Linked DNA regions of Massilia sp. METH4. The protein of the gene in region 1 interacts with the protein of each later gene in a pairwise test. Links are inferred from orthologs where the notes say so. Each region holds a gene or a part of one and is shown on either strand. Other genes may lie near its edges.

Region 1 (14,626 bases):
CAGCCGCGCCTTGCCGCGGCCGCGCGGCGCGAGCCGCAACCCGAATTACAATTGCGCGCCGACCGCGCCACCCGCTACGAGGCGGTGGCGCAACTGATGGCGGCGGCGCAGCAGGAAGGCTTGACGAAGCTCGTCTTCGTCACCGACCCGAAGGAAAAGAAGGAATGAAAACGATGGCCACCCTGGTCCTGGACGGCGCGGCGATCCGCGACGAAGCAAGCTTTCACGCCGCCAGCCGCGCGGCTTTCGGTTTCAGCGAACACGTGGCCGCCACGATGGATTCGTGGATCGACGCGCTCTCCTACCTGCGCGACGACGAGAACATGACGAAGTTCAAGCTCAAGCCGAACGAGGTGTTGGAAATCATCATCGGCAACTCCGCCGCGATGAAGGCGGCCGTGCCCGACCTGCTCGAGGAAATCACCTACTGCGTGGGCGGCATCAACGAGCGCTACGAGGATTACGGCGAAAAGCCGGCGCTGAAGCTGCTATTGAAATAGCCGCGGCAAGAGCCCCTGGTGTCGTACACTTTTTTTGCGCAGCGAGAAAGGTGTACGACACCGGTTCTCGCAGGAGGCACCACTTACTGCGCCCTCTCTCCCGGCGCCAAGGTCAGCACATCGAACCCGGTCGCCGTTACGGCCACCATGTGCTCCCACTGCGCCGACAGCGAGCGGTCCGCCGTCACCACGGTCCAGCCGTCGGGCAGGGCGCGCGTCTGGTGCTTGCCGGCGTTGATCATCGGCTCGATCGTGAAGATCATGCCCGGCTCCAGCTTCAGCCCCATGCCCGGCCGGCCGTAGTGCAGCACCTGCGGGTCTTCGTGGTACACCATGCCGATGCCGTGGCCGCAGTAATCGCGCACCACGGAGAAGCCGGCATTCTCGGCCAGCATCTGGATCGCGTGACCCACGTCGCCCAGCGTGGCGCCCGGCTTCACGGCGCGGATACCGGCCCACATCGCGTCATACGTCACTTCGCACAGCTTGCGTGCCGCCTTGCTCGGGTTGCCCACGTAGTACATGCGGCTCGTGTCGCCGAACCAGCCATCCTTGATCACGGCCACGTCGATGTTGATGATGTCGCCATCCTTCAGCACCTTCTTCGGCGAGGGAATGCCGTGGCACACCACTTCGTTGACGGAGGTGCACACGGTCTTCGTGAAGCCCGCATAACCCACGTTCGCCGGAATCACCTGCAGCACTTTGACGATGTACTCGTTGCACAGCTTGTCCAGGTCCTCGGTGCTCACCCCGGGTTTCACGTGCGGGCCGATCATCGTCAGCACATCGGCGGCAAGCTGGCCGGCAATGCGCGACAGTTCCACCTGCTCGGGCGACTTCACAAGGATCGCGTTGCTGTTCTTCTTACGCATCGTGCAGCGCCTCCCCTTTCACGGGCGTGAGGCGCAGCGGGCCCTGGCCGGTGTCGCCGCGCAGCAGCAGTTGGCACAGTTCGCTGTAGTTCAGGTCGGGATTGGTTTCGGCCAGCAGGCCGATGCGCAACCAGTGCTCGGCCTGCGCATTGATCGAGCGGCTCAGGGCGCCGCTGGCGATGCGCAGGTTTTCATGCATCTGGTCGGAGATCTTGACGATGCCCATCTTGTTGTCCTTTATATGCGTTCTATATATGGAACGTATATTAGCACAACGGCGTTCAATATACGGTTCGTGTATTGAACGTATATCAAAATCAGCGAACGGCCGCCGTGTCGAAGTGCGGATTGCAGATGAGCCCAATCACGTTGCCGAACGGATCGGCCAGTTCGGCGACCTTGATCCCTTCGCCCACATCCTGGATGGCCGAGTGGATGCCGGCGCCCAAGCCGACGATGCGTTCCACCTCGGCTTCGATATCGTCCACGCCCCAGTACACCTGGGCGCCGGCCTTGCCGGGCTCACCGTCCGGCTGCAAGCCAAGCTCGAAGCCGCCGATATTGAAGCCCACGTAAAACGGCTGGTCGAAATAGGGCGCGGTACCGAATACCTCGGCATACCACGCCTTCGCGGCGGGCAGGTCCTTCACGGGGTAGATGGCGGTGCGCAAACCTTTGATCATGGTGGTCTCCTTTCGGTTATCGATCCGGGCATCATGGCACGGCGGCTCGGCCCTCGATTGGAAAAATGGAAGGTGGCGATCAACCCGGCGGGAGCCCGCCGTTGACTCGCAGGATCGGCGCTAGCCGCTCCACGGCGAAGTCGATGAAGGCGCGGATGCGCGGCGCCATGTGGCGCTGGTTCAGGAAGATGAGGTTGATCTCTTCCACGTCGCCGGCATTGAAATCCGGCAGCAGTTCGACGAGGTCGCCTCGCTGGAGATCGTCGTACACGTGGAACAGCCCGAGCCGGCTGATGCCGAGGCCCTGCAAGGTGAGCTGGCGCATCGTCTCGCCGTTATTGGTCAGCATGCCGCCCGCCACCGCCAGGTGCACGAACTCATCGCCGACCCGGAACGGCCATTCGCCGGTGGCGCGGCGGAAGTTGAAGCCGAGGCAGCGGTGGCCCGCCAGGTCCGCCGGGGTATGCGGCGCGCCATGGCGCTCCAGGTAGGAGGGCGCCGCCACCACGGCCATCCGGCTACGGCCGAGATTGCGGGCGCGGTAGGAGACATCGTCCAATGGCCCCATGCGCACGGCGACGTCGACCTCGTCGCGCTGCAATTCCACCTTCGCATCGGTCAGCGAGATATCGACGGCGATATCGGGATAGAGGCTGCTGAACTCCATCAGCATGGGCACCACGTAGTGCTGGCCGAAGGGGAGCGACACGTTGACCCGCAGCTTGCCGCGAATCTGTCCGGAGCGCCGCGCGATGCGCTGCTCCGCGTCGTCGATATCGTGCAGGATGCGCACGCTGCTGTCATAGAACTCGCGCCCCTCCGCCGTCAGCGCCAGGTGCCGGGTGGAACGCTTGAACAGTTGCACGCCCAGTCTCTGCTCGATGCGGGAGACGAGCTTGCTTACGGCCGAAGGAGAAAGATCGAGCAGCTGGGCGGTGGCGGAAAAGCTGCCCGTTTCCACTACCTTCACGAATACCTGCATGTCGCCGCTGCGGTTATCCAAGCCTTGCCCTCGCTATCCAGATCGGCCGAGTATAGCAGCGGCGTCGCGGCCGGGCTTCAGGCGATCGTCGGCACCGTGCCGCCTTCGGCCCGGATCGCCGCGCCATTGACCACCGCGGCACGGGGGCTGGCCAGGAAGGCGACCACATTGGCCACTTCTTCCGGCTTGGCCAGCCGATAGATCAGCGAGGAAGGCCGGTTTTCGCTCATGAACTTGCGCTCCGCCTCCGCATACGGCAGGCCGGGGTTGACCGATTCGATGAACGACTTCAGGCTTTCCGTTTCCGTCGGCCCCGGCAGCACGGCGTTCACCGTGACCGCGGTACCCTTCGTCAGCTCGGCCAGGCTGCGCGAGATCGACAGCTGCGTGGCCTTGCTGGCGCTGTAGTGCGCCATCGCCGCCATCGGCGTCAGCGCCACTTCGCTGGAGATGAACACCACGCGGCCCGTACCCCGCTCCAGCATGCCTTTCATGTAGGTGCGGGCGAGGCGCACGCCGCTCCACACATTGGTGTCGAACATGCGCTGCCAGTCCTCGTCGCTCGTTTCGAAGAAGTCGCTGAGGGCATAGGTGCCCATGTTGTTGACCAGGATATCCACGCGCGGATAGCGCTCGGCCGCTTCCTGTTCCGCGCCCGCCACGGAAAGATCGATCGCCAGCGGCAGCACGCGGTCCGCCCCATGCCGGTCGCGCAACGCGGTCATGGCCTTCGCCACCGTGGCCTCGCTGCGGCCGTTGACGATGACGGTGGCGCCTTCTTGCAGCAGCTGGTCGGCGATGGCGAAGCCGATGCCCGAGGTGGATGCGCTGACCAGCGCGGTCTTGTCGTTCAGATCCAGTTGCATGATTGCCTCCCAAAAGATGAGCTGCCAGCATAGGCGTGCCGCAGGCCGCGAAAAAGCGGGGGAGGGGAACAAGATTTGTGAACCAAATTCAAGAATATCTTTCACTGGCGGGCGTGGTATCCGCGAAATCGCGGAAGTCCCGGATCAGGTGCGACTGGTCGAAATATCCGCAGTCGGCGGCCAGCGCGGCCAGGTCGCCGTCGCGCGATCGATCGCGCAGCAAGGCCAGCGCGCGCCGGAAGCGGCAGATGCGGGCGAACAGTTTCGGGCTGATGCCCACCTGCTGGCGGAATTGCACGGCGAGGTGCTGGCGGGACACGTGCAGGGTGTCGGCCAGCGCCTCGACCGGCACGGCGCCGTGAGCCGCTTCGATCGCGGCCACCGCCCGAAGGCCCAGCGGGTTTGACTGGACATTGCCCGGCGCGGCCAGGCGCCGCAGCAATTCCCGCTCCACCAGCGCGATGCGCTGCCGGTCCGTCAGGTCATCGGTCCACAGTGCGTCATCGAGCCGGTCCACGGCCGCACGCCCCCACAGGTCCGGCAGCGCCGCCCGCCCATCGGTCAGCGGATGCAGGGGCATGCCGAGGAAGGCGCCGGCCGCGCCGGGCTTGAAGCGCACCGCCACCGTGCGCACCGGCCGCGCGGCGGGCACCAGGAACGAGGCGCTCATCATGCCCACGGCGAAGGCTTGCCGGCCGTCGTCCTGCCACAGGATGTCCACGCAATTGTCCGGCAGGACCCGGTGGACGTGCGGCGCCGCCGCGGAGACGGGTGCCGTCACCCGCGCCGTCCACAGGCACGCCACGTGCGCCCGCAAGGCGGGATGCGGCGGATACTCCCGGTAGATCATGGGCTCCCGGCGGCCGTGCGGCCGCGTATCGTGAACTTATGCACAGTGAACTTGTATAATGTCCGGTTCATATCCTTTCACCGTACTCCTATTTCTGCATCCATCATGCAAGACAAATATAGTCCCGCCGACGTCGAAAAAGCCGCGCAATCACACTGGAAGGCCATCGACGCCTATAAAGCCGTCGAAAACGATCCGCGTTTCCCGAAAGGCAAGTACTACGCCTGCTCGATGCTGCCTTACCCGTCCGGCAAGCTGCACATGGGCCACGTGCGCAACTATACGATCAATGATGTGATGTACCGCTACCTGCGGATGAACGGCTACAACGTGCTGATGCCGATGGGCTGGGATGCGTTCGGCATGCCGGCCGAGAACGCGGCCATGGCGAACAACGTGCCGCCGGCGCAGTGGACGTATTCGAACATCGCCCACATGCGCTCGCAGATGGAGATGATGGGCCTCGCGATCGACTGGTCGCGCGAAATGACCGCCTGCAAGCCCGAGTACTACAAGTGGAACCAGTGGATGTTCCTGAAGATGCTCGAGAAAGGCATCATCTACAAGAAGACGGGCACGGTGAACTGGGACCCGGTCGACCAGACCGTGCTGGCCAACGAGCAGGTCGTCGATGGCCGCGGCTGGCGTTCGGGCGCGCTGATCGAAAAGCGCGAGATCCCGATGTACTACGCGCGCATCACCGACTATGCCGAAGAGCTGCTGGACTTCGTGGACAACAAGCTGCCGGGCTGGCCCGAGCGCGTGCGCATCATGCAGTCGAACTGGATCGGCAAGTCGACCGGCGTGCGCTTCGCCTTCCCGCACACGATCGCCGGTGACGACGGCCAGCTGATCGGCGACGGCAAGATGTATGTGTTCACCACCCGGCCGGACACCATCATGGGCGTGACGTTCTGCGCGGTGGCCGCCGAGCACCCGCTGGCGACCCACGCCGCGAAGAACAATCCGGAACTGCAAGCGTTCATCGCCGAGTGCAAGATGGGTTCCGTGATCGAGGCCGACATGGCCACGATGGAAAAGAAGGGCATGCCCACGGGCCTGACCGTCACGCACCCGCTGACCAAGGAACAGATCGAAGTCTGGGTCGGCAACTACGTCCTGATCACCTACGGCGACGGCGCCGTGATGGGCGTGCCGGCGCACGACGAGCGCGACTTCGCTTTCGCGAACAAGTACAAGCTGCCGATCAAGCAGGTGATCACGACCGCCGAGAACAAGGAGTACTCGACGGAGCAATGGCAGGAGTGGTACGGCGACAAGGAAACCTCGATCGTCACGAACTCCGGCAAGTACGATGGCCTGAACTACAAGGATGCCGTGGACGCCGTGGCCGCCGACCTGGCCGCGCTGGGCCTGGGCGAGAAGAAGGTGACGTTCCGCCTGCGCGACTGGGGCATTTCGCGCCAGCGCTACTGGGGCACGCCGATCCCGATGATCAACTGCGCCGACTGCGGCTCGGTACCGGTGCCAGAAAAGGACCTGCCGGTCGTGCTGCCGGAAGACTGCGTGCCGGACGGCACGGGCAACCCGCTGAACAAGCATGAAGCCTTCCTGAAGTGCGACTGCCCGAAGTGCGGCAAGCCGGCGCGGCGCGAGACGGATACGATGGACACGTTCGTCGATTCGAGCTGGTACTACATGCGCTATACGTCGCCCAATTCGAACGACGCGATGGTCGATTCCCGCAACGACTACTGGATGCCGATGGACCAGTACATCGGCGGCATCGAGCACGCCGTGCTGCACCTGCTGTACGCGCGCTTCTGGACGAAAGTGATGCGCGACTTCGGCCTCGTGAAGTTCGACGAGCCGTTCGTCAACCTGCTCACGCAGGGCATGGTGCTGAACGAGACCTACTACCGCGAAGACGCTTCGGGCAAGAAGGTCTGGTACAACCCGGCCGACGTGGAACTGACCACGGACGACAAGGGCCGCCCCGTCTCGGCGGTGCTGAAGGAAGACGGCCAGCCGGTGCAGATCGGCGGCACCGAGAAGATGTCGAAGTCGAAGAACAACGGCATCGACCCGCAGGCGCAGATCGAGCAGTACGGCGCCGACACGGCCCGCCTGTTCACGATGTTCGCCTCGCCGCCGGAGCAGACGCTGGAATGGTCGGGCAGCGGCGTGGAAGGCGCGAACCGCTTCCTGCGCCGCGTGTGGGCTTACGCGTACGCGCAGAAGGACCGCGTGGCCGCCGCCAATGCCGTCCTCACCGCCAACGCAACGACGGACGCGGGCAAGACGCTGCGTCGTGAACTGCACAAGGTGCTGCAGCAGGCCGACTACGACCTGAAGCGCATCCAGTACAACACGGTGGTATCGGCCTGCATGAAGATGCTGAACACGCTGGAGTCGGCCAAGCTGGACGATTCCGCCGAATCGTCGGCCGTGATCTCCGAAGGCTTGTCGATCTTCCTGCGCCTGCTCAACCCCGTGGCGCCGCACATCACGCACGTGCTGTGGACGGAACTGGGCTACGCCGCCGCCAACAAGGACATCCTCGATACGGCCTGGCCGCAGGTCGACCCGGCCGCGCTGGAACAGTCCGAGATCGAGCTGATGATCCAGGTGAACGGCAAGCTGCGCGGTTCCGTGAAGGTGCCGAAGTCGCTTGATAAGGCAGCCATCGAAGCCGCCGCGCTGGCCGAGGAAAGCGTGCAGAAGTTCATCGAGGGCACGCCGAAGAAGGTCATCGTGGTGCCGGGCAAACTGGTCAACATCGTGGTGTAAAGCATATGACGACTCTGAAAGGTCTTATCCGTAATACGGTGCTGGTCGCCGCGCTGGCTGGTACTGTCTCCGCCTGCGGTTTCCACCTGCGCGGCTCGGGCGGCAATTACACGCTGCCGTTCGCCTCCATGTATGTCGGCCTGCCGGAGTCGTCGCCGCTGGCCATCGAGTTGAAGCGCAATATCCGCGTCAACGGCAATACCGTCGTGGTGAACACGCCGCAGTCCGCGGATGCCACGATCGAGGTCATCACCGACCCGGACAAGACGCGCAGCAAGTCGATCCTGTCGCTGAACAGCGCCGGCCGGGTCAGCGAGTACCTGCTGTCGTATAACATCGTGTTCCGTGTGAAGGACAACGCCGGCACGGAACTGCTGGGTCCCACGCAGATCACGCTGACGCGCTCGATCACGTTCAGCGAAACGCAGCTGCTGGCGAAGGAACAGGAAGAGGCGCAGCTGTACCGCGACATGCAGAAGGACCTGGTGCAGCAGATGATGCGCCGCATGGCCGCGATCAAGCCGTCGCGCCCGAACGCCACGCCGACCAGCACCGTCAGCCCGCTGACCTTGCCGGGCGTCGTGTCGCCCGGTTCCGTCGCGGCACCCGCCGGTGCGTCCTCCAGTGCGCCCACGACGGTGCAGCCGTCGTCCGCCCCGGCCGAACCCGTTACCGAACCGGCACTGCCGACGCGCCAGGAATAACATGCAACTGCGCGCCGATGCGCTGGAGGGCCACCTGGCCAAGACCCTGGCGCCGCTGTACGTGATCACGAGCGACGAGCACCTGCTGGCGCTGGAAGCGGCGGACAAGATCCGCCGCGCCGCCCGCGCCCAGGGGTATTCGGAGCGCGACGTGCTCACGGTGGAACGCAGCTTCAAGTGGGGCGAGCTGCTGGCCGCCAACCAGGAACTCTCGCTGTTCGGCGACAAGAAGCTGATCGAGTTGCGTATCCCCACCGGCAAGCCGGGCAAGGATGGCGGCGCCGCGCTGCAGGCCTATGTGAAGAACCTGTCGCCGGACAATCTCACGCTGATCACGCTGCCGAAGCTGGACTGGCAGACCGCGAAGGCCGCGTGGGTTGCCGCCTTGCAGAGCGCCGCCGTGTACATCGAAATCCCGAACGTGGAGCGCGCCCAGCTGCCGAACTGGATCTCGCTGCGCCTCTCGATGCAGGGGCAGAGCGCGGACCGGCAAAGCCTGGATTTCATCGCCGACCGCGTGGAAGGCAACCTGCTGGCGGCCCACCAGGAAATCCAGAAACTGGGCTTGCTGCACGAGCCTGGAAAACTGACGTATGAGCAGGTGCACGACGCCGTGCTGAACGTGGCGCGCTACGACGTCTTCAAGCTGTCGGAAGCGATGCTGCTGGGCGATCCGGCCCGGCTGGTGCGCATGCTCGAGGGCCTGAAAGGCGAGGGCGAGGCGCTGCCGCTGGTGCTGTGGGCCGTCTCGGAAGAGATCCGCACGCTGCTAAAATTAAAGGCAGGAATGGCGCAGGGCCGCCCGCTGGCCGCGCTGCTGAAGGAATACCGCATCTGGGGGCCGCGCGAGCGGATGATGGAACCGGCGCTGCGCCGCGTTTCGCTGGCCACGCTGGAAGAGGCTTTGCGGCAGGCTTCCCAGGTCGACAGGATGGTCAAGGGCTTGCGCGCCAAGGCGTATGCCGGCGACCAGTGGGACGCCATGCTGCAACTGGCGCTGAAGGTAGCACGAGGATAACAATCATGAGCACGGAAGTGAAAGAGTACATGGAAGCGCTGGGCAAGCGTGCCCGCGCCGCCTCGCGCGCGATGGCGCGTGCCGACAGCGCCACGCGCAACAAGGCGCTGTCGCTGATCGCCGATGCGATCGAACGCGACGCCGACGCGCTGCGCGCGGCGAACGGGCAAGACCTGGAAGCGGCGCGCGCCAACGGCCTGGCGCCGGCCATGGTCGACCGCCTCACGCTGTCGGACAAGGCGATCGCCACGATGGTCGAAGGCCTGCGCCAGATCGTCGCGCTGCCGGACCCGGTGGGCGAGATCTCGAACATGAAGGTGCGCCCGACCGGCATCCAGGTCGGGCAGATGCGCGTGCCGCTGGGCGTCATCGGCATCATCTATGAAGCGCGCCCGAACGTGACGGTGGACGCGGCCGGCCTGTGCATCAAGAGCGGCAACGCCACGATCCTGCGCGGCGGCTCCGAGGCGATCCACTGCAACCGCGCGCTGGCGAAGATCGTCAAGGAAGGCCTGCTGGGGGCAGGCCTTCCGGCCGATGGAGTTCAAGTCGTGGAAACCACCGACCGCGCAGCCGTGGGCGCCCTGATCACGATGCCGCAATACGTCGACGTGATCGTCCCGCGCGGCGGCAAGGGCCTGATCGCCCGCCTGATGGAAGAAGCCACGGTGCCGATGATCAAGCACCTGGACGGCATCTGCCACGTGTACATCGACGCCAAGGCCGACATGAAGAAGGCACTGGACATCGGCTTCAACGCCAAGTGCCACCGCTACGGCACCTGCAACACGATGGAAACGCTGCTGGTCGAGCGTACCATTGCCCCGGCCGTGCTGCCCGAGCTGGCGAAGCTGTACGCGACCGAGCAGGTGGAACTGCGCGCCGACGACGACGCGTTCGCGATATTGTCTGCGGCGGGGTACCCGCACCTGGCGCAGGCGACCGAGCAGGACTGGGCGACCGAGTACCTGGCACCGATCCTGGCCGTGCGCGTGGTGGACGGCATCGATGCGGCGATGGACCATATCAACACGTGGTCGTCGAAGCACACCGAGGCGATCGTCACCGAGGACTACAGCGCCGCGATGCGCTTCCTGCGCGAAGTCGATTCGGCTTCGGTGATGGTCAATGCGTCGACCCGCTTCGCGGACGGCTTCGAATACGGCCTGGGCGCGGAGATCGGCATCTCGAACGACAAGCTGCATGCGCGCGGGCCGGTGGGGCTGGAGGGACTGACGTCCCTGAAGTACGTGGTGTTCGGCCACGGCGAAGTGCGTTCGTAACCAAAGGGACAGCCCAGGGCCTGGACAGGTGATGGCTCGCAAGCCAACACCGTTTCGCAGGCGTGGAGCATGCTCCACGAAACCCTGCTGCGCCCCTCTAACCAAGAACTAAGGAATTCAATGCTCTGGATCAAGGCACTGCACATCGTCTTCATCACCTCCTGGTTCGCCGGCCTGTTCTATCTGCCGCGCATCTTCGTGAACCTGGCGCAGGAAACGCCGGGCCCGACGACGGAGCGCCTGCTGCTGATGGCCCGCAAGCTGTACCGGTTCATGACGATGCTGGCCGTGCCGGCCATCGTCTTCGGCCTGATCCTCACATGGATGCAATACCAGTCGCCGGACGGCATGAAGCTGCCCGGCTGGCTGCACGCCAAGCTCACCTTCGTGGTGCTCGTGCTCGGCTACCACCACGCTTGCGGCTCGCTGCTGAAAAAGTTCGAGCGCGGCGTGAACAAACGCGGCCACGTGTTCTACCGCTGGTTCAACGAAGTGCCCGTGCTGTTGCTGCTGGCGATCGTGATCCTGGTAGTTGTAAAGCCGTTCTGACCCGCGGCAGAGAAAGCATTGGTGTCGCACATCTTTTCCCTTGGGAAAAGGTGTGCGACACCGGTTTTCTTTTCCGGCGTCGATCAACAAAAACCGGTGTCGCACACCTTTTTTCTGCGAAAAAAGATGTTCGACACCAAAGCATTTCCCAACGGACAAAGGTACACCGATGACCACTTCCTACTTCTGCCCATGCCCGCGCGGCATGGAAGCCGCGCTGGCCGAGGAACTCCTCGAGATCGCGCAAACCACGAAAAGCCCCACGCTGAAGGTGCACAACCAGGTGCCGGGCGGCGTGCACTGCTCGGGCGACCTGTATGACGCCTACCGCATCAACCTGCATTCGCGCATCGCCTCGCGCGTGCTGATGCGCATGGGCGTGTGCCATTACCAGAACGAAAACGACATCTACGACCTCGTGCTCGCGCAGCCGTGGGAAGAGTGGTTCGGCGTGCACCACACGATCCGCGTGGATGTCACGGCGATCAAGTCGCCATTAAAAAGCATCGAATTCACGACGCTGAAGATCAAGGACGCCGTGTGCGACCGCTTCCGCGACATGTACAACAAGCGCCCCTCGGTCAACACGCGCGAGCCGGACATGCGCATCGCCGGCTTCCTCGACCAGCGCCAGTTCATCGTCTACCTCGATACCTCGGGCGAGGCGCTGTTCAAGCGCGGCTGGCGCACCGAGACGGGGGACGCGCCGCTGCGTGAAAACCTGGCGGCGGGCCTGCTCCGCGTGTCCGGCTGGAAGCCAGGCATGCCGCTGTTCGACCCGATGTGCGGTTCCGGCACGATCCTTTGCGAGGCCGCGCAGATGGTGCAGGGCGTGCCGCCCGGCGCGCGCCGCCGCTTCGCGTTCGAGAAATTCCACGACTTCGATCCCGCTCCGTGGCAGGAGATGAAGGCGGCCATCAAGCCCAATCCGCTGCCCGCGGAACCGACGATCTTCGGCTCCGACATCTCCGGCGACATGGTGGCAATGACGCGCCACAACCTGCGCAATGCCGGTATCCTGTTCGAGGTGCCGCTGAAGCAGATCGAGGCGCAGCAGGTGCAGCCGCCGGTTGCCATCGCCGAAGGCGGCACTGCCATCCTGCTGACGAACCCCCCGTACGGCGAGCGGATCGGCGTGCGCGGCGACAGCACGCTGCCCGAAGACGAGCTGGCGAAATCGTTCTACGCCGATTTCTCGAAGACGCTCAAGCAGCGCTTCGCCGGGTGGACGGCCTACCTGTTCACGGCCGACCTGAACCTGCCGAAGCTGCTGCGACTGAAGGAATCGCGCAAGACGCCTTTCTTCAACGGCGCCCTCGAATGCCGGCTGTTCCGCTTCGACATGGTGGCGGGGTTCAATCGGCGCGAGGAAGCAAAACCGAAAAGCGAAGAGTGAAACTGATCGGCTGGCGCGCCGGCGCGGCCGGTCTTAACCCCAGGTGCAAAACCTGGGGGCGTAGCAGGGATTGCGAGGAGCACCGCTCCTCGCCTGCGTAGCGGCGGTAGCTGGATGCTACCGCCTCTCCAGGCCCTTCTGCCCCCGCATTTGCCGTTGGGGTTCAATCGAAAAATCGATAACCCATGCTCCCCGACACCCCAGCCAATCTCCCTCCCGACCCGGTCCCCCCGGTCCCCCCACGCAAGAAACCGCACACCCGCCCGCTGAGCCAGGCATCGCTGGCCATCGTGCTGGCCGCGCTGTCGATGCTCGGGCCCTTCTGCATCGACGCCTACCTGCCGGCCTTCCCGGAAATCGGCCAGTCGCTGGGCGCCACGCCGATCGAGGTGCAGCAAAGCCTCACGGCCTACATGCTGGCGTTCGCGGCGATGGTGCTGTGGCATGGCGCGCTGTCCGATGCGTTCGGCCGCCGCAACGTGATCCTTGTCTCGCTGGTACTGTTCGCGATCGGCACCGTCGGCTGCGCAGCCGTGCACAGCGTGCATTACCTGTGGTTCTTCCGGGTCCTGCAAGGGGTGTCGGCGGGTGCCGGCGTGGTGGTCGGGCGGGCGATCATCCGCGACCTGTACCACGACGCCGAAGCGGCCAGGCTGCTGTCGCTCGTGACCATGATCTTCTCGATCGCGCCCGCGCTGGCACCGATCATGGGCGGCTTCATCGTCAAATGGTTCGACTGGCGCGCCATCTTCCTGGTGCTGTTCGTATTTTCCATCGGCCTGTTCATCGTCTGCTGGCGGCGGCTGCCGGAAACGCTGCCGCTGCACAAGCGCCAGCCGTTCAATCCGCGCTTCCTGTGGGGCAGCTACCGGCAGATCCTTGGTTCGCCGCTGTTCCACCTGAAATCGCTGATCGTGGCGCTCAACTTCGCCGGCCTGTTCGTCTACATCACCGCCGCGCCGGAATTCCTGCCCAAGCAGCTGCACCTGGGGCCGGACCAGTTCGGGTGGCTGTTCATCCCTTCCGTGTCCGGCATCTTCACCGGCGCCCTGTTCGCCAACCGGCTGGCCGGCAAGATCACGTTCGAACGCCAGGTCGCCATCGGCTTCGCATTCCTGCTGTCAGCCGCCGGCGTGAACGTGCTGTATCACGTATTCATGCCGCCATCGGTGCCCTGGAGCGTGCTGCCGCTGTTCTTCTACACGTTTGGCATGTCGGTCGTGGGCCCGGCCGCCACGTTGATGGCGCTCGACCTGTTCCCGCACATCCGCGGCACCGTCGCTTCCTGCCAGTCGTTCGAAACCACGCTGGCCGGCGCCATCGTCGCCGGCGTCGTGGCACCGGCGCTGGCCGGTTCCGTGCTGTGGCTGGCGACCGGCCAGCTGGTGTTTACAGCAACGGCGCTGGGATTGTGGCTGGTGGCCCGCCAAGTGCGCCGCGGCTTGCCTCCCGCTGCTGCCGAGCAACACTAAGCGAATCCGAACGGTCGTTTGGAAGTTGTTTTCATGCAAGAGAGTAGCAATGTATGCTACGATAAACTAATGTTGCATATAGTAAAGTTTTGATAACTATCTTGACGACATCTTAAAACTACAGGGTGGCATGCCGTTCGGGCAAGACCGCCTTCTTCGGGGAAGAAGTCCACTGCGGCAGTGTCACGATGCACCAACCAGACCACGACATTCGCAACCGCCTGATGCTGGCGAGGCTACCCGCCATGCCGCAGATCTTGATCAAGCTGATCGAGCTGCTGCAGGCGGACGACGCCGGCATGGCCGAGCTGGCCGAGCTGATCGGCAAGGATGCAGGCATGACGGCCAAGGTGCTGGCCGTTTCGGGCAGCTCGGCCTACCATCGCGCCAGCCGTGGCGCGAGCCTGGAGCCGGCTCTCGCGGCGTTGGGCACGGACATGATCAAGACGCTGGTGATCAGCGAATCGGTGTTCCAGACCTTTAACAGCTTCCCCCATTCCGGCAGTGCCGACCTGCGCCCCTTCTGGAGGCACGCGCTGGGCGCCGCCGTCGTGGCGCGCGACATCGCCCGCATGACCGGGTATCCGCAGACGGAGGAAGCCTGGCTGGCCGGCCTGCTGCATAACGTGGGCCGTCTGGCGCTGCTGGCCGCCGCGCCGCGCGAATACGGCGTGAACTTCATGGCGCGCGACGACGA
Region 2 (14,437 bases), 4.9 Mb from region 1 along the record:
ATCCACCATATTGAGGTCCTGATGGCTGAACGTTCTCTTTCCTTTTACCGGTTCGCCGCGCAGGCAGTTCCCGCACCGGCGCTGGCCTTGCTGGCGATCGCCGCCTGGCAGGCACTTTGCCTGACGGTCTACCAGGGCAAGGGCTATCTCTTGCCGTCGCCGCTGGAGGTCGCATCGGCCACCGCCGGCAATGCCGGGCTGCTGGCCGCCTCCGCCCTGACCACACTGCGCGAGGCGGTGCTCGGCTATGCCTCGGCAGCGGTGCTGGGCATCGCCCTGGCGGCCGCCATGAGCCAGGCGCGCCTGCTGGAGCGCTGCCTGTATCCGTACGCGGTGCTGCTGCAAACCGTGCCCGTGGTCGCCGTCGCGCCCCTGATCGTGCTGTGGAGCGGCTACAACGAGCGGTCGGTGGTGCTGATCGCGCTGATCATGGCGCTGTTCCCGATCGTGAACAACACCTTGCTGGGCTTGCGCTCCACACCGCAACAACTTCTCGAGCTGTTCGCCCTGCACCGCGCTGGCCGCTGGCGCACTTTCATCCGCCTGCGGCTGCCCGCCGCGCTGCCGCATACGCTGGCCGGACTGCGAATTTCCGCAGGCCTGTCGGTGATCGGCGCCATCGTGGGCGAATTCATCATCGGTGCGGGGAACTCCGGCGGCGGGCTGGGTGTGCAGATCGTGTTCGCCCAAGGGCGGATGGATACGGCCTTGCTGTTTGCCGAGGTGATTGCCGCGACGATGCTGGGCTTTGCGCTGTTTGCCGCGGCGAGTGGGGTAGGGGCAGTATTGTTGCGCAGGTGGCATGAGTCCGCGCGCTAGGGTGACTTTGCCATGCATCAGGTTCCCTTGATCGAGGGCAATCCCCAACAACACCCCTGCCACCCGGTCGTGCGTCCCCAAAACAGGGCGTGCGCTAGAATAAGCCACACCGTTTTTTAGGGGTAAGAAAAACCATGAGCGAGGATAAGCAAAAACTCAACGGGGCAGCCTGGTTTACGTTGTCGGGCGACGTCAACAGCGATATGGTGCACCGCGTGTTCGAGGCGGTGGCGGACATGACGGAAGATGGCGTGGAAACCGCGCACATCCTGCTGCAATCGAACGGCGGTTACGTGAGCGATGGCCTGTGCCTGTACAACTACCTGTCGAACCTGCCGATCAAGATCGTCATGTACAACGGCGGGGCGGTGGCGTCGATCGCGGTGATCCTGTTCCTGTCGGGCCAGGAACGCTACGCGAGCGAGACAGGGCGCTTCATGGTGCACAAGTCGCACGCCAGTGCGCCGTCCGGGGCGCGGCCCGATGCGCTGCGCATCATCGTCGAAGGCTTGCAGGCCGACGATGCCCGCACGGAATCGATCCTGCGCCAGCACGTGCAACTCTCCGAAGAGCACTGGCTGGTCCACGCCCATGCCGACCTGCACCTGACGGCACGCGAAGCGGCCAAGGTCGGGCTGGTCAACGAAGTGCGCGATTTCCGCCCGCCGAAGGGCAAGCGCGTCACCAATATCTGAATTGCGGGCATGAGAAAAGAGCTTGGAACGGCGCTACCTTTCCAAGCTCTTCTCATGATGAGGCATCCGCAGGCGGATGCCCGTCGCGCACGACGGTATAACTTCCGGAATTACTTTTTCGAGCCCGACTTCTTGCCATCGTTCTTGTGGCTCTGGCGGCCGGCTTCGGCGTGCTGCTCCGGCGTGCCGCCCTGGGTGCCACCCGAACGGGAGCCCTGGTTGCCGGACTGCTTCGAGCTGCCGGATGAAGAACCTTGCTTGTTGCCACCGCTTTTCTGATTCGAAGCCATTTTGCTTTCCTTTCAATGGAGTGGGGAACGTGCACCGAAGACGCTTCCGTGTGCCGCCGCATTGAATGCGTGGTGGATGCGTTTCCGGTAGCGAAATGATGCGTTTTTGATCAGTGGGCGGATATCGGAGTTTGCCGTCAGGCCCTGTAGGACTAGCGCTTGTAGCGCGAGCATAAAGCTCATCAATACAAGGACTTATGTACGCTATCGAACACACGTGCGGACGAGTGCGCTAACGTGATGCCCGAGGCTGTCTGTTATCCCCGCAGGTCCGGCTTGTCTTGTGAGTAAATCGACAAGCTTAAGAAGAACCTAATATATTGGCTCTACGCTGCCGAGCTGGCCACGAAACGCTGCTGCAATTGCCCGATGGCAATTTCTTATGGTATAACCGCGTGGTGCAGGCAATCAAGGGACCTATCGATGACGTTGTTGTGGATGGCGCTTTCCGCGCTGGGCAGTATGAGTGTAACGGGGCCGCTGGGCGTGGCTGTGGCCGTGTGGCTGCTGGCCGGGCGCACGTGGCGCCTGTCGCTGTCGTGGTGCCTGCTGTTCGGAATCGGCCTGCTGCTCGTCGTGGTGACCAAGGTCGCCTGGTATGGCTGGGGCATCGGCATCCCTGAATGGAAGTTCGCCGGCCTGTCCGGCCATGCGATGCGCGCGTGTGCCGTGTATCCCGTCGTGTTCTATCTGCTGTTCCTGAAGGCTCCGTCGCTGACGCGCCACGTTGCCCTGGCCGCCGGCATCCTGCTCGCGGCGCTGGTCAGCCTTTCCCGTGTGCCGGTGCTGGCCCATTCGCTGTCGGAAGTGGTGCTGGGCGGCGCCGTCGGGCTGGCGGTGGCGGCGGCGTTCATCATGACGGCGCGCAGCGAACAGCCGGCCGGCTTTACCCGGGCCCTGGCCGCCCTGTGCGTGCCGCTGGTGCTCGTCATGCCGTTCACCAAGCCCATGCCGGCCGAGCGGTGGGTGCGGGACGTGGCCATGTACCTGTCCGGCTCCGATCCGGTCGAGCGTGCGTGGAAGCTGGGCCCCGAGGGCAAGCGATACAAGGCGCACCGCGAGAGCTAGAAAACCGCCGGCTGCTTGCCGGCGCTGGTTTCCTGTCCCTGGCCTGCTGCCGCCAGCGCAATAGTGCGATTTTGTCCAGCCCCCTGGCGGGCGATGGTATGATAACCACCTTTGCAACCAGCCTGCCGGGCGAACAACAGTCGGGCAAGATACATTCCTCTACGTGCGTCTATCATCCATTAAATTGTCGGGATTTAAGTCGTTCGTCGATCCCACCAATTTCCAGGTGCCCGGGCAGCTGGTAGGCGTGGTGGGGCCGAACGGCTGCGGCAAGTCGAACATCATCGACGCGGTGCGCTGGGTGCTGGGCGAATCGAAGGCGTCCGAGCTGCGCGGCGAGTCGATGCAGGATGTGATCTTCAACGGCTCCACCCATCGCAAGCCTGCCGGCCGCGCGTCCGTCGAACTCGTGTTCGACAATCACGACGGCAAGGCATCCGGCCAATGGGGCCAGTATGCCGAGATCGCCGTCAAGCGCACGCTCACGCGCGACGGCACGTCCACCTACTACATCAACGGCCAGCCGGTGCGCCGGCGCGATATCCAGGACATCTTCCTGGGCACCGGCCTGGGGCCGCGCGCCTACGCCATCATCGGCCAGGGCATGATCGCCCGCATCATCGAGTCGCGGCCCGAGGAATTGCGCGTGTTCCTCGAGGAAGCCGCCGGCGTCTCGAAGTACAAGGAGCGCCGCCGCGAGACGGAGAATCGCCTGCACGACACGCGCGACAACCTGCTGCGCGTGGAAGACATCCTGCGCGAGCTTTCCGGCAACCTGGAAAAGCTCGAAGGCCAGGCGGCGATCGCCACCCGGTTCCACCAGCTGCAGGCGGAACAGGATGAAAAGCAGAAGCTCCTGTGGCTGCTGCGGCGCAACGAGGCACAGGCCGAGCAAGCGCGCTGGTTTGGCGAGATGCTGCAGGCGCAGACCGATCTCGAAGAGCAGACCGCCAGGCTGCGCAATGTGGAACTGTCGCTGGAGCAGATGCGCCAGGCGCACTTCGCCGTTGGTGACCGCCTGCACACCGCCCAAGGGGCGCTGTACCAGACCAACGCGGAAATCGGCAGCCTGGAAGCGCAGATCAAGTTCGTGGTCGAATCGCGCACGCGCCTGCAGCAGCAGCTCGGCACACTGGCCGCGCAGCGCGACCAGTGGCAGCAGCAGGCCGAGGAATACCGCGGCCAGCTGGAGGAGGCGGATTTCAACCTCGAGGAACTGGCGGCCAAGGTCGAGGAATCGCGCATGCTGGCCGAACAGAAGGCCGAGCTGCTGCCGCTGCTCGAAGGCGAATGGCGCGCAGCCCAGGAAAAATCCACCGAGTCGCGCGCCCGCATCATGGGGATGCAGCAGCAGCTGGAGCTGGAATCGGCGCACCAGCGCAATGCGTCGAACATCCTCGCCAGCCTGGCCACGCGGCGCGAGCGGCTGCAGCAGGAGCGCAATGGCCTGGCGATGCCGGATGCGTCGCACCTGGAAAACCTGCGCTACCAGCTCGAGGAAAAGCAGCAGGCGCTGGAAGAAACCGGCATGCAGCTGGACGAGGCGCTGGAACAGCAGCCGCGCCTGGAAGAGGAGCGCCGTGCCGCGCAAGCCGCGGTGCAAGGCGAAACGGCCGCCAGCGCCCAGCTGGAAGCGCGCCTGACGGCGCTGCGCCAGTTGCAGGAGCGGGTGCAAACCCAGGGCAAGGTCACGCCATGGCTCAAGAAGCATGGGCTGGACGAGTTGCCGCGCCTGTGGCAGCAGCTGGCCATCGAGCCGGGCTGGGAAGCCGCGGTGGAATCCGTGCTGCGCGAGCGCGCCGGCGCGCTGCAGGTCTCGAACCTCGACTGGGCCAAGCATTTCATCGGCGATGCGCCGCCGGCCAAGCTGGCGCTGTTCGCGCCGCTCACCGCGGCGCCGGCACCGGCCGCCCCGGTGGGCTTCAAGCCGCTGCTCGACCTGCTGAAACTGAACGACCCGGGCTTGCGCGGTGTGCTGCAGGACTGGCTGCACCAGGTCTTCGTGGCCGAGGATACGGCGCAGGCATTCTCGAACCGCGGCCACCTGCCGGCCGGCGCGTCCTTCGTCACGCGCCAGGGCCATATCGTGACGCAGTCGAGCGTGCGCTTCCATGCCGCCGACTCCGAGCAGGAAGGCATGCTGGGGCGCCAGCAGGAGATCGACAATATCGGCAAGCAGCTGCGCGCCCAGGCCATGCTGGCCGAGGAAGCGCGCGCCCGCGCCGTGCGCGCCGAGGCGGCGGTAACGAACCACGGCCGCGTCGTCGCCGAGCTGCGGCAGAAAAACCAGTCGCTCACGTCGTCCGTGCACGCCTTGCAGCTGGAAGTGGTGAAGCTGTCCGAGATCGAGGCGCGCTTCAACCAGCGCAGCACGCAGATCGAAACCGATCTCGCCGAGATCGCCGCGCAGGAAGCGGAGCAGATGCAGGCCAAGCTGGAATCGGAAGAGAAATTCGAACAGCTCGACATGGCGCTGGCCGAATTGCAGGGCGAGCACGAGGAAGGGCAGGAGGGCTACCTGCGCATCGAGGCGCGGCTGGCTGATGCCCGCGAGGCACTGCGTGACCTGGAGCGCCGCGCGCAGGAAGCGGAATTCGCCGAGAAGTCGGCGCGTAATCGTATCGACGAACTGCGCCGCAACATCGCCACCGCCAGCACGCAGGCGGCCCAGGTGGTCGAGAGCCTGCGCGCGGGCGAGCTGGAACTGGCCGGCCTGGAAGCCGGTACCGCGCACGAAGGCTTGCAGGACTTGCTCGACCGCCGCACGCAGCAGGAACGCGCGCTGGCCGACGCGCGTCACGAGCTCGACCAGATCACGCAGCAGTTACGCCACGCCGAGGAAGCGCGCATGAGCGGCGAACGCAGCCTGCAACCGCAGCGCGACCGCATCACGGAGATCCAGCTGAAGGAGCAGGCCGCGCGCCTGAATCAGGAGCAGTTCGCCCAGCAGCTGGCCGAGGTGCAGGCCGACGAAGCTACGCTCTCGGCCAAGCTGCAGCCGGACATGAAGGCGCAATACCTGCAAGCCGAAGTGACGCGGCTGACCAATGCGATCGCCGCGCTGGGCGCCGTCAACCTGGCCGCCCTCGACGAGCTGGCGCAGGCTTCCGAGCGCAAGAATTTCCTGGACGCGCAAAACCGCGACCTGCTGGAAGCGATCGCCACGCTGGAAGACGCGATCGCCAAGATCGACAAGGAAACGCGCGACCTGTTGCAGGAAACGTTCGACCGCGTGAACGGCCACTTCTCCGAACTGTTCCCGATCCTGTTTGGTGGCGGGCAGGCTAAACTGATCATGACGGGCGACGAGATCCTCGATTCCGGCGTGCAGGTGATGGCCCAGCCGCCGGGCAAGAAGAATGCGACGATCCACCTGCTGTCCGGCGGTGAAAAGGCGCTGACGGCAACGGCCCTCGTGTTCTCCATGTTCCGCCTGAATCCGGCGCCGTTCTGCCTGCTCGACGAAGTCGACGCGCCGCTGGACGACGCAAACACGGAACGTTTCTGCAAGATGGTGAAACGCATGTCGGACCAGACCCAATTCCTCTTCATCTCGCACAACAAGATCGCGATGGAGATGGCCACTCAACTGATCGGTGTGACGATGCAGGAGCAGGGCGTATCGCGCATCGTGGCGGTGGATATCGAAGCCGCCGCCCATTTCGCTACCGAGGCACAAGCAGCATGACAGATTTCCAGACCAGTTTGATCGCAGCTGCCGGCGTATTCGTCGCCGGCGTATTCATCTACAACAAGTGGCAGGAGCACAAGGCCAAGAAGAGCGTCGAACGGGCCTTCGCGTCCGAGCATGACGACGTGCTGATGCGCCGCAGCGACGAGCCTGGCCTCGACATCACGGCCGATGCCGCCGCCGATGGCGTCGCGGCGCGGGCGGAACCCAGCTTCTCGCTGGGCGATGTGCCCATGGTCGATGCCGGCTCCGGCGCCTACGGCAAGCCGCCCCACGACGATATCGTGGCGCCCAGCGTGGTCGCAGACGACGTGCAACATGCCGAACCCGAGGTGAAGGTTCCCGCCGAGCCCACGCTGGACATTCCTGCGGCCGCTCCGGTTGCCGCTGCCGAACCCGTCACCGCGGCGCCGGTCGCAGCTCCCGCACCCTCCGCGGCTCCGGCCCCGGCGCCCCCGCCGGCTGCTGCCCCGGCACCCGCGCCGATCGTCGAGCCGCCGGTTCCGGTGCGCAGCGCCGACGCAGCCGTGCCGCCATCCGAGCTGGCCACCGCCCTCGTCGATCCGCTGATCGATTGCCTGCTGCCGCTGGAGATGGCCGCGCCGATGCGCGGTGAGAAGCTGCTGCCGGCCTTGCAGAAGCTGCGCCTGGTCGGCAACAAGCCGGTGCATTACGTGGGCCTGGCCGTTTCCGGCGACTGGCTGCCGATCCAGCACGGCATCGTGTACACGAAATTGCAGGGTGGGGTGCAGCTGGCCAGCCGCACCACGGCCCTGAACGAACTCGAATACTCAGAACTGGTGACGCGCCTGCGCACCGTGGCCGACGAGATCGGCGCCGAACCGCAGATTCCCGACATGATGGAAGTGATGGCCGAGGCGAAGAACCTGCACCGCTTCGTGGCCAACCACGACGCCCAGCTGGGCGTGAACCTGGCCGCCAACGGCGCGCCGTGGGATGTGACCACGCTGGTCGGCGCGCTGGAAAAGCAGGGCTTCGACCTGCGTCCGGACGGTCGCTTCGTGATGGCGGACGGCGAGGGCGGCCAGCTCTTCACGCTGTCGACCAATGTGTCGCCGGCCGAGGAAACGACGGGGCGCCTTACCCTGCTGCTGGACGTGCCCTGCGTGGCGCCGGCGCGCGACGGCTTCGGCGCCATGATCGCCTGCGCGAAGTCGCTGGTGCAGCGGCTAGACGCGATCATCGTCGACGACTACAACCAGCCGCTCTCCGACGCCTCGATCGCCGAGATCGCCGGGCAGGTGAAGGAGTTCTATGCCGACATGGAAGCTTCCGATATCCCCGCCGGCTCCACGCGCGCGTTGCGGCTGTTCAACTGATTCCTGGTACTAAATGAGCCAAGACCTCCAGAGCCCCGCCGAACGCGCCGCATGGCTGACGTCGGAGCTGAACCGTCACCTGCATGCCTACCACGTGCTGGATGCGCCAACGATCCCCGACGCCGAGTACGACAAGCTGTTCGCCGAGCTGCAGCAGCTCGAGGCGCGGCATCCGGAACTGGCCTTGCCCGATTCGCCCACGCAGCGCGTGGGCGCGCCGCCGGGCGAGCAGTTCGCGGCCGTGACGCACGCGGTGCCGATGCTGTCGCTGAACAACGGTTTTACCGACGAGGACATCGAAAACTTCGACCGCCGCGTGCGTGAAGGACTCGACGCGGTGCAGGTCGACTATGCGGCCGAGCTGAAATTCGACGGCCTGGCCATCAACCTGCGCTACGAGAACGGCGTGTTCGTGCAGGCCGCCACGCGCGGCGACGGCTATACGGGCGAGGACGTGTCGACCAACATCCGCACGATCAAGTCGATTCCGCTGCGCCTGCACGGGAACGACCTGCCGGAAGTGCTCGAGGTGCGCGGCGAAGTACTGATGTTCAAGGCCGATTTCGCCGCCATGAACGAGCGCCAGCGCGCGGCCGGGCAGAAGGAATTCGTCAACCCGCGCAATGCCGCCGCCGGTGCGCTGCGCCAGCTCGATTCGCGCATTACCGCCCAGCGCAAGCTGCGCTTCTTCGCCTACGGCATCGGCGAACTCGTGGGCGCGGACATGCCCGCGACCCATTCCGGCCTGCTGGACTGGTACGCGGAACTGGGCCTGCCGGTGGCGAAGGAACGCGCCGTGGTGACGGGCAAGGATGGCCTGCTCGAGTTTTACGCACGGATCGGCAAGGCCCGGCCGGCGATGCCGTACGAGATCGATGGCGTCGTCTACAAGGTCAACCGCGTGGAAGACCAGCGCGCCCTTGGCTTCGTCTCGCGCGCGCCGCGCTTCGCGCTGGCCCATAAGTTCCCGGCCGAAGAGGCGCTGACCACGGTGCAGGCGATCGAGGTGCAGGTGGGCCGCACCGGCGCCATCACGCCGGTGGCGCGGCTGGTGCCCGTGTTCGTGGGCGGCGTGACCGTCACCAACGCCACGCTGCACAACGAGGACGAGGTGCGCCGCAAGGATGTGCGCGTGGGCGATACCGTCATCGTGCGCCGTGCCGGCGACGTGATCCCCGAGGTGCTGGCGGTGGTGCTGGACAAGCGGCCCACGCCGGAGCCGGCGGCCTATGTGCTGCCGAATACCTGCCCCGTGTGCGGCTCGCACGTGGTGCGCGAGGAAGGCGAGGCGGTGGCGCGCTGCTCCGGCGGCCTGACGTGCGCGGCCCAGCGCAAGGAAGCGATCCGCCACTTCGCCGGCCGCCGCATGATGGATATCGAAGGCCTGGGCGACCGCTACATCGACAGCCTCGTCGAATGCAACCTGGTGCATGGCGTGGCGGACCTGTACAAGCTGACGCTGGACGACCTGCTGCGCATGAAGCTGGCGGCCGACGAGCGCGACGGCACCACGCCGGAGACGGTCAAGCAGGGCAAGGTGGCGACCAAGTGGGCCGACAACCTGCTGGCCGCGATCGAGGCCAGCAAGAAGCCGCCGCTGGAACGGCTGCTGTTTGCGCTGGGCATCCGGCACGTGGGCGAATCGACGGGCAAGACGCTGGCCGACTGGCTCGGCAAGTTCGAGCTGGTGCGCCGCGCCCCGGCCGCGCTGCTGCGGGTGCTGCCGGACATCGGCGGCACGGTGGCCGAATCGATCGCCGACTTCTTCGCGGAAGAGAAGAACCAGCAGGCCATCGACGCGCTGCTCGCCGCCGGCGTGACGCCGCAGGGCGAGCATGCGCCGAAGGCGCAGCTGCGCGAGAAGCTCGACGAAGTGAAGCTGCTCGCCGCCCTGGGCATCCCGAAGCTCACCGAGCCGCGCGCAAGGCAGTTGCTGGCCGATGGCATGACCTTGGAAAAGCTGGCGTTCCAGAAGGTGTTCGGCGTGTATGGCCTGCCGGCCAACGTCGTCGCTTCGCTCGAGGAGTGGATGGCATCGCAGGCGAACCGGGACATGCTGATGTCGCTCTCCGCGCTGCGTACCGAGCTGCTCGAACAGCTGCCGGACACGGCCGCCGTCGAAGAAGGGCCGCTGGCGGGCAAGACCTTCGTGCTGACCGGCACGCTGCCGACCCTGTCGCGCGACGCCGCCGGCGCCATGATCGAAGCGGCGGGCGGCAAGGTTTCCGGTTCCGTCTCGAAGAAAACCTCGTACGTGGTCGCCGGCGCCGAAGCCGGCAGCAAGCTCGCGAAAGCCGAGGAACTCGGCGTCACGATCCTGGACGAAGCAGCCCTGCTGGCGCTGCTGGGCAAATAGTTGCACCAAAACCGGTGGTGGAGCAGGGGTTTCGCAGAGCATGCTCTGCGCCTGCGGAACGAATGATGGCTTGCAAGCCATCATCCAGCCCAGGCACCGGTTTCTTTGCAACATTTCCTGGAAAACGGTGCCTGTCACCGGTTTTTCTGCAAGATTTCTGGCGAGAACAAAGATGAACGCAATCCGCAAAGCCGTTTTCCCCGTCGCCGGCCTGGGCAGCCGTTTCCTCCCCGCCACCAAGGCGCAGCCAAAGGAGATGCTGCCCATCGTCGACAAGCCGCTCATCCAGTATGCCGTGGAGGAGGCGGTGGCGGCGGGCATTACCGACCTGGTCTTCATCACCGGCCGCAACAAGCGCGCCATCGAAGACCATTTCGACAAGGCCTACGAGCTGGAAGCGGAACTGGAGGCGGCAAACAAGCAGCAGTTGCTGGAACTGGTGCAGAACGTGATTCCCAAGCACGTGAACTGCATCTACATCCGCCAGTCCGCGCCGCTGGGCCTGGGCCACGCGGTGCTGTGCGCGCGGCCCATCGTCGGCGACGAACCGTTTGCGGTGCTGCTGGCGGACGATTTCATGGATACGCCCGAGGACGTGCGGCCAGTGCTGGCGCAGATGACGGAACGCTACGACTTCGAGCGCGCCAGCCTGCTGGCCGTGCAGGAAGTGCCGCGCGAGCAGACGCGCCAGTACGGCATCGTCAGCGCCTCGCCGTATCGCGACAGGCTCGAGCTGGTATCGGGCATCGTCGAGAAACCGAAACCCGAGGAGGCGCCGTCCACGCTCGCCGTGGTGGGCCGCTACGTGTTGTCGGCGCGCATCTTCGATTTCCTCGAGCAGGTCGGCATGGGCGCCGGCGGCGAGATCCAGCTGACCGACGGCATCGCCGCGCTGCTGCAGCACGAGCGCGTACTGGCCTACCGCTACGAAGGCCAGCGCTATGACTGCGGCTCCAAGCTGGGCTACCTGAAAGCTACCGTGGCGATGGGCTTGAAGCACCCGGAAACGGGTGCCGCCTTCGCCGAATTCGTGGCGCAAACCAGGGAGACGCTGTGACCGTCCGTGAAATCCTCAAGATGGGCGATGCCCGCCTGTTGCGGCAGGCCGACCCGGTGCGCGACTTCGGCACGCCCGCGCTGCATGCGCTGATCGCCGACATGTTCGACACGATGCACGCCGCCAATGGCGCCGGCCTGGCCGCGCCGCAGATCGGCGTGAACCTGCAGGTGATGATCTTCGGCTTCAAGTCGAACCCGCGCTACCCCGATGCGCCGCAAGTGCCGGAGACGGTGCTGATCAACCCGGTGCTCACGCCCTTGTCGGAAGAGAAGGAAGAGGGCTTCGAAGGCTGCCTGTCCGTGCCCGGCCTGCGCGGCAGCGTGCCGCGCTACACGCGGCTGCATTACGAAGGCTTCGACCAGCACGGTAACCGCATTTCGCGCGATGCCGAGGGCTTCCATGCGCGGGTCGTGCAGCACGAGGTGGATCATCTGCACGGCATCCTGTATCCGAGCCGGATCGTCGATTTCAGCAAGTTCGGCTTCACCAGCGTGATGTTTCCGGAGCTGGACCCGAACGACGACGATTGAGGCTGGCGCGGCGCCGCACGTCCTGCACCCAACGGCAGGGACCGGGTCCGACCCGGCGGGTCGGACCCCGGCATCCGCCGCGGGGTATACGCGCTGGTGTCGCACACTTTTTCCGGGCCTTTCCCGGAAAAAGTGTGCGACACCGGTTTTCTCATCCCACAGCCCGCAAACACTGCATTTCGATATGCGCCAGCAATCATTGGCGCCGCACCAAATCTGTCGTAATATCCCGCCCAGCATTGACCACCCTCATTGACCATACGATAACAATCCTGGATCACAAATCCGGGGGCTACCGGGAGAAACCAGGATGAGCCAACCCTCTTCGTCCAATCCACTTGAATTTTCGGCGCGGGGGATCATCCTCGGCATCCTCATCACGCTCGTCTTCACGGCCGCCCAAGTCTATCTCGGCCTGAGAGTCGGCCTTACCTTCGCCACGTCGATTCCTGCCGCCGTCATCTCGATGGCGCTGCTGTCGGCGTTCAAGGACGCAACGATCCAGGAAAACAATATCGTGCAGACGATCGCCTCGGCCGCCGGCACGCTGGCTTCGGTGATCTTCGTGCTGCCCGGCCTCCTGATGGTCGGCTGGTGGGCCGAGATCCCGTTCTGGCCCACCTTCGGTGCTTGTGCCATCGGCGGCGTGCTGGGCGTGATGTACACGATCCCGCTGCGCCGCGCCCTTGTCGCGGAATCGAAGCTGCCGTACCCGGAAGGCGTGGCCGCGGCCGAGGTGCTGAAGGTGGGCACGCAGTCGCGCGCCGGTGCCCAGGAAGGGAAGGCGGGCCTGAAGGCCGTGATCCTGGGCACGCTCGCTTCGGCCGGCTTCGCCGCATTGGCCGGTGCCAAGCTGGTATCCCACGAGGTGGCGTATTACTTCCGCTTCGGCGGCGGCACCGCCGCCACGGGCCTGGGCGCTTCCACGTCGCTCGCGCTGGTCGGCGCCGGTCACCTGATGGGCATCACGGTCGGCATTGCCATGCTGGTCGGCCTCGTGATCGCCTGGGGCATCCTGGTGCCGATCCTCACGGCGGTCACGCCGATGGCCGCCGGCGCATCGGTCGCCGACCACGCGCTGGGCGTGTGGAGCACCCAGGTACGCATGATGGGCGCGGGCACGATCGGTGCCGCGGCCATCGTCACGCTGGCAACGCTGGCCAAGCCCGTGCTGGGCGGCCTGAAGTCGGCGCTGGCCGCGTCACGCGCGGCGAAACACGGCGGCGCCGAAGTGCCGCGCGTGGAGCGCGATGTGCCGATCTTCATCGTCGGCCTCGTCACGCTGATCGCCATGGTGCCGGCGGGCTGGCTGCTGTCGGCCTTCCTTCAAGGCGGCGTGCTCGCATCGGTCGCCACGCCGCTGGTGGCCGTCGGCATCGGCTACATCCTCGTGGCCGGCCTGCTGGCCGCTGCCGTATGCGGCTACATGGCAGGCCTGATCGGTTCCTCGAATTCGCCCGTCTCCGGCATCGCGATCCTGACGATCCTCGGCGCCGCCACCTCGGTCGGTTTTGTCGGCCGCGAACTGATGGGCCCCGATGTCGCCAAGGCGCTGATCGCGTTCTCGCTGTTCGTCACCACGGTGGTGCTGGCGGTGGCCGTGATCGGCAACGACAATTTGCAAGACCTGAAGACCGGCCAGCTGGTCGGCGCCACGCCGTGGAAGCAGCAGGTGGCGCTGGTCATCGGCGTGTTCGCGGGTTCCTGCGTGGTGCCCTTCGTGCTGGACCTGCTGAACGAGGCCTACGGCTTCGCCGGCGCGCCGAACCAGAACGCCATCTCGAACCAGCCGCTGGCGGCGCCGCAAGCCACGCTGATTTCCACGCTGGCGCGCGGCGTCATCTCCCACGACCTGCCGTGGGGCCTGATCGGCTGGGGCGCCCTCATCGGCCTGATACTGGTGGCGATCGATTTCGTGCTGAAGAAATCGAGCCACGGCAAATACAGCCTGCCACCGCTGGGTGTCGGCCTGGCCGTGTACCTGCCTTCCTCCGTGACCGCGCCGGTCGTGGTGGGCGCCGTCGCCGGCTACTATTTCGAGAAGTCGATGCGCGGCAAGACGTATGGCGAAGCCGCCTCGCGCGTGGGCGTGCTCGTGATGTCGGGCTTCATCGTCGGCGAAAGCCTGTTCAACGTGGCGCTCGCCGCGCTGATCGTGCTCACCGGCGATGCGGAGCCGCTGGCCCTGGGCGGCGGTGTCGACGAATCGACCGGCATGCTGATCGCCCTGGCCGTCGGCGCCGCGATCCTTGTCACGCTGTATCGTTGGGCCGCGAATTCCGCACGCAGGATCGAGGTATAAGGAGGGCAAATGAACCCCATTGCGCAGCACCGGCTGGGTCAGGGCACGTGGTACATGGGCGAAGACCCCGCCCACCAGGACGAAGAGGTACGCGCGCTGCAACTGGGCCTGGACCTCGGCATCACGCTGGTCGACACGGCCGAGATGTACGGCGAAGGCGGCGCGGAGCGCGTGGTCGGCGCCGCGATTGCCGGCCGGCGCGACGAGGTCACGCTCGTCAGCAAGGTGTACCCGCACAACGCCGGGCGCAGCGAGGTGCAGCGGGCGTGCGAACGCAGCCTGGCCC

The links.
Region 2: the proteins of leuS (region 1) and ligA interact in binary tests that used the Escherichia coli proteins (3 or more experiments, as listed by UniProt). The link is inferred for Massilia sp. METH4 from one-to-one orthologs.

Annotation. Positions count from the first base shown.
Region 1 is NZ_CP146614.1:1,256,464-1,271,089, reverse strand. Bases 4,524-7,707 are described here. They hold leuS (leucine--tRNA ligase), read left to right. Parts: upstream 4,524-4,861; coding sequence 4,862-7,507; downstream 7,508-7,707. Other genes in these bases: lptE (LPS assembly lipoprotein LptE), read left to right, coding at 7,513-7,707; V6Z91_RS05615 (helix-turn-helix transcriptional regulator), read right to left, coding at 4,524-4,756. Also shown: V6Z91_RS05650 (biopolymer transporter ExbD), read left to right, coding at 1-168; V6Z91_RS05645 (barstar family protein), read left to right, coding at 174-500; map (type I methionyl aminopeptidase), read right to left, coding at 584-1,375; V6Z91_RS05635 (ParD-like family protein), read right to left, coding at 1,368-1,601; V6Z91_RS05630 (VOC family protein), read right to left, coding at 1,693-2,058; V6Z91_RS05625 (LysR family transcriptional regulator), read right to left, coding at 2,138-3,061; V6Z91_RS05620 (SDR family oxidoreductase), read right to left, coding at 3,118-3,906; more of V6Z91_RS05615, read right to left, coding at 3,995-4,523; more of lptE, read left to right, coding at 7,708-8,211; holA (DNA polymerase III subunit delta), read left to right, coding at 8,213-9,229; V6Z91_RS05595 (glutamate-5-semialdehyde dehydrogenase), read left to right, coding at 9,235-10,512; V6Z91_RS05590 (CopD family protein), read left to right, coding at 10,633-11,061; V6Z91_RS05585 (class I SAM-dependent RNA methyltransferase), read left to right, coding at 11,267-12,457; V6Z91_RS05580 (multidrug effflux MFS transporter), read left to right, coding at 12,643-13,929; V6Z91_RS05575 (HDOD domain-containing protein), read left to right, coding at 14,118-14,626.
Region 2 is NZ_CP146614.1:6,133,875-6,148,311, reverse strand. What follows is about bases 7,593-10,587. They hold ligA (NAD-dependent DNA ligase LigA), read left to right. Parts: upstream 7,593-7,916; coding sequence 7,917-10,259; downstream 10,260-10,587. Other genes in these bases: galU (UTP--glucose-1-phosphate uridylyltransferase GalU), read left to right, coding at 10,432-10,587; V6Z91_RS26770 (cell division protein ZipA C-terminal FtsZ-binding domain-containing protein), read left to right, coding at 7,593-7,903. Also shown: V6Z91_RS26800 (ABC transporter ATP-binding protein), read left to right, coding at 1-22; V6Z91_RS26795 (ABC transporter permease), read left to right, coding at 22-819; V6Z91_RS26790 (ATP-dependent Clp protease proteolytic subunit), read left to right, coding at 954-1,514; V6Z91_RS26785 (hypothetical protein), read right to left, coding at 1,625-1,804; V6Z91_RS26780 (phosphatase PAP2 family protein), read left to right, coding at 2,228-2,872; chromosome segregation protein SMC, read left to right, coding at 3,036-6,560; more of V6Z91_RS26770, read left to right, coding at 6,557-7,592; more of galU, read left to right, coding at 10,588-11,316; def (peptide deformylase), read left to right, coding at 11,313-11,849; V6Z91_RS26750 (oligopeptide transporter, OPT family), read left to right, coding at 12,160-14,151; V6Z91_RS26745 (aldo/keto reductase), read left to right, coding at 14,161-14,437. UniProt on the Escherichia coli protein: DNA ligase that catalyzes the formation of phosphodiester linkages between 5'-phosphoryl and 3'-hydroxyl groups in double-stranded DNA using NAD as a coenzyme and as the energy source for the reaction.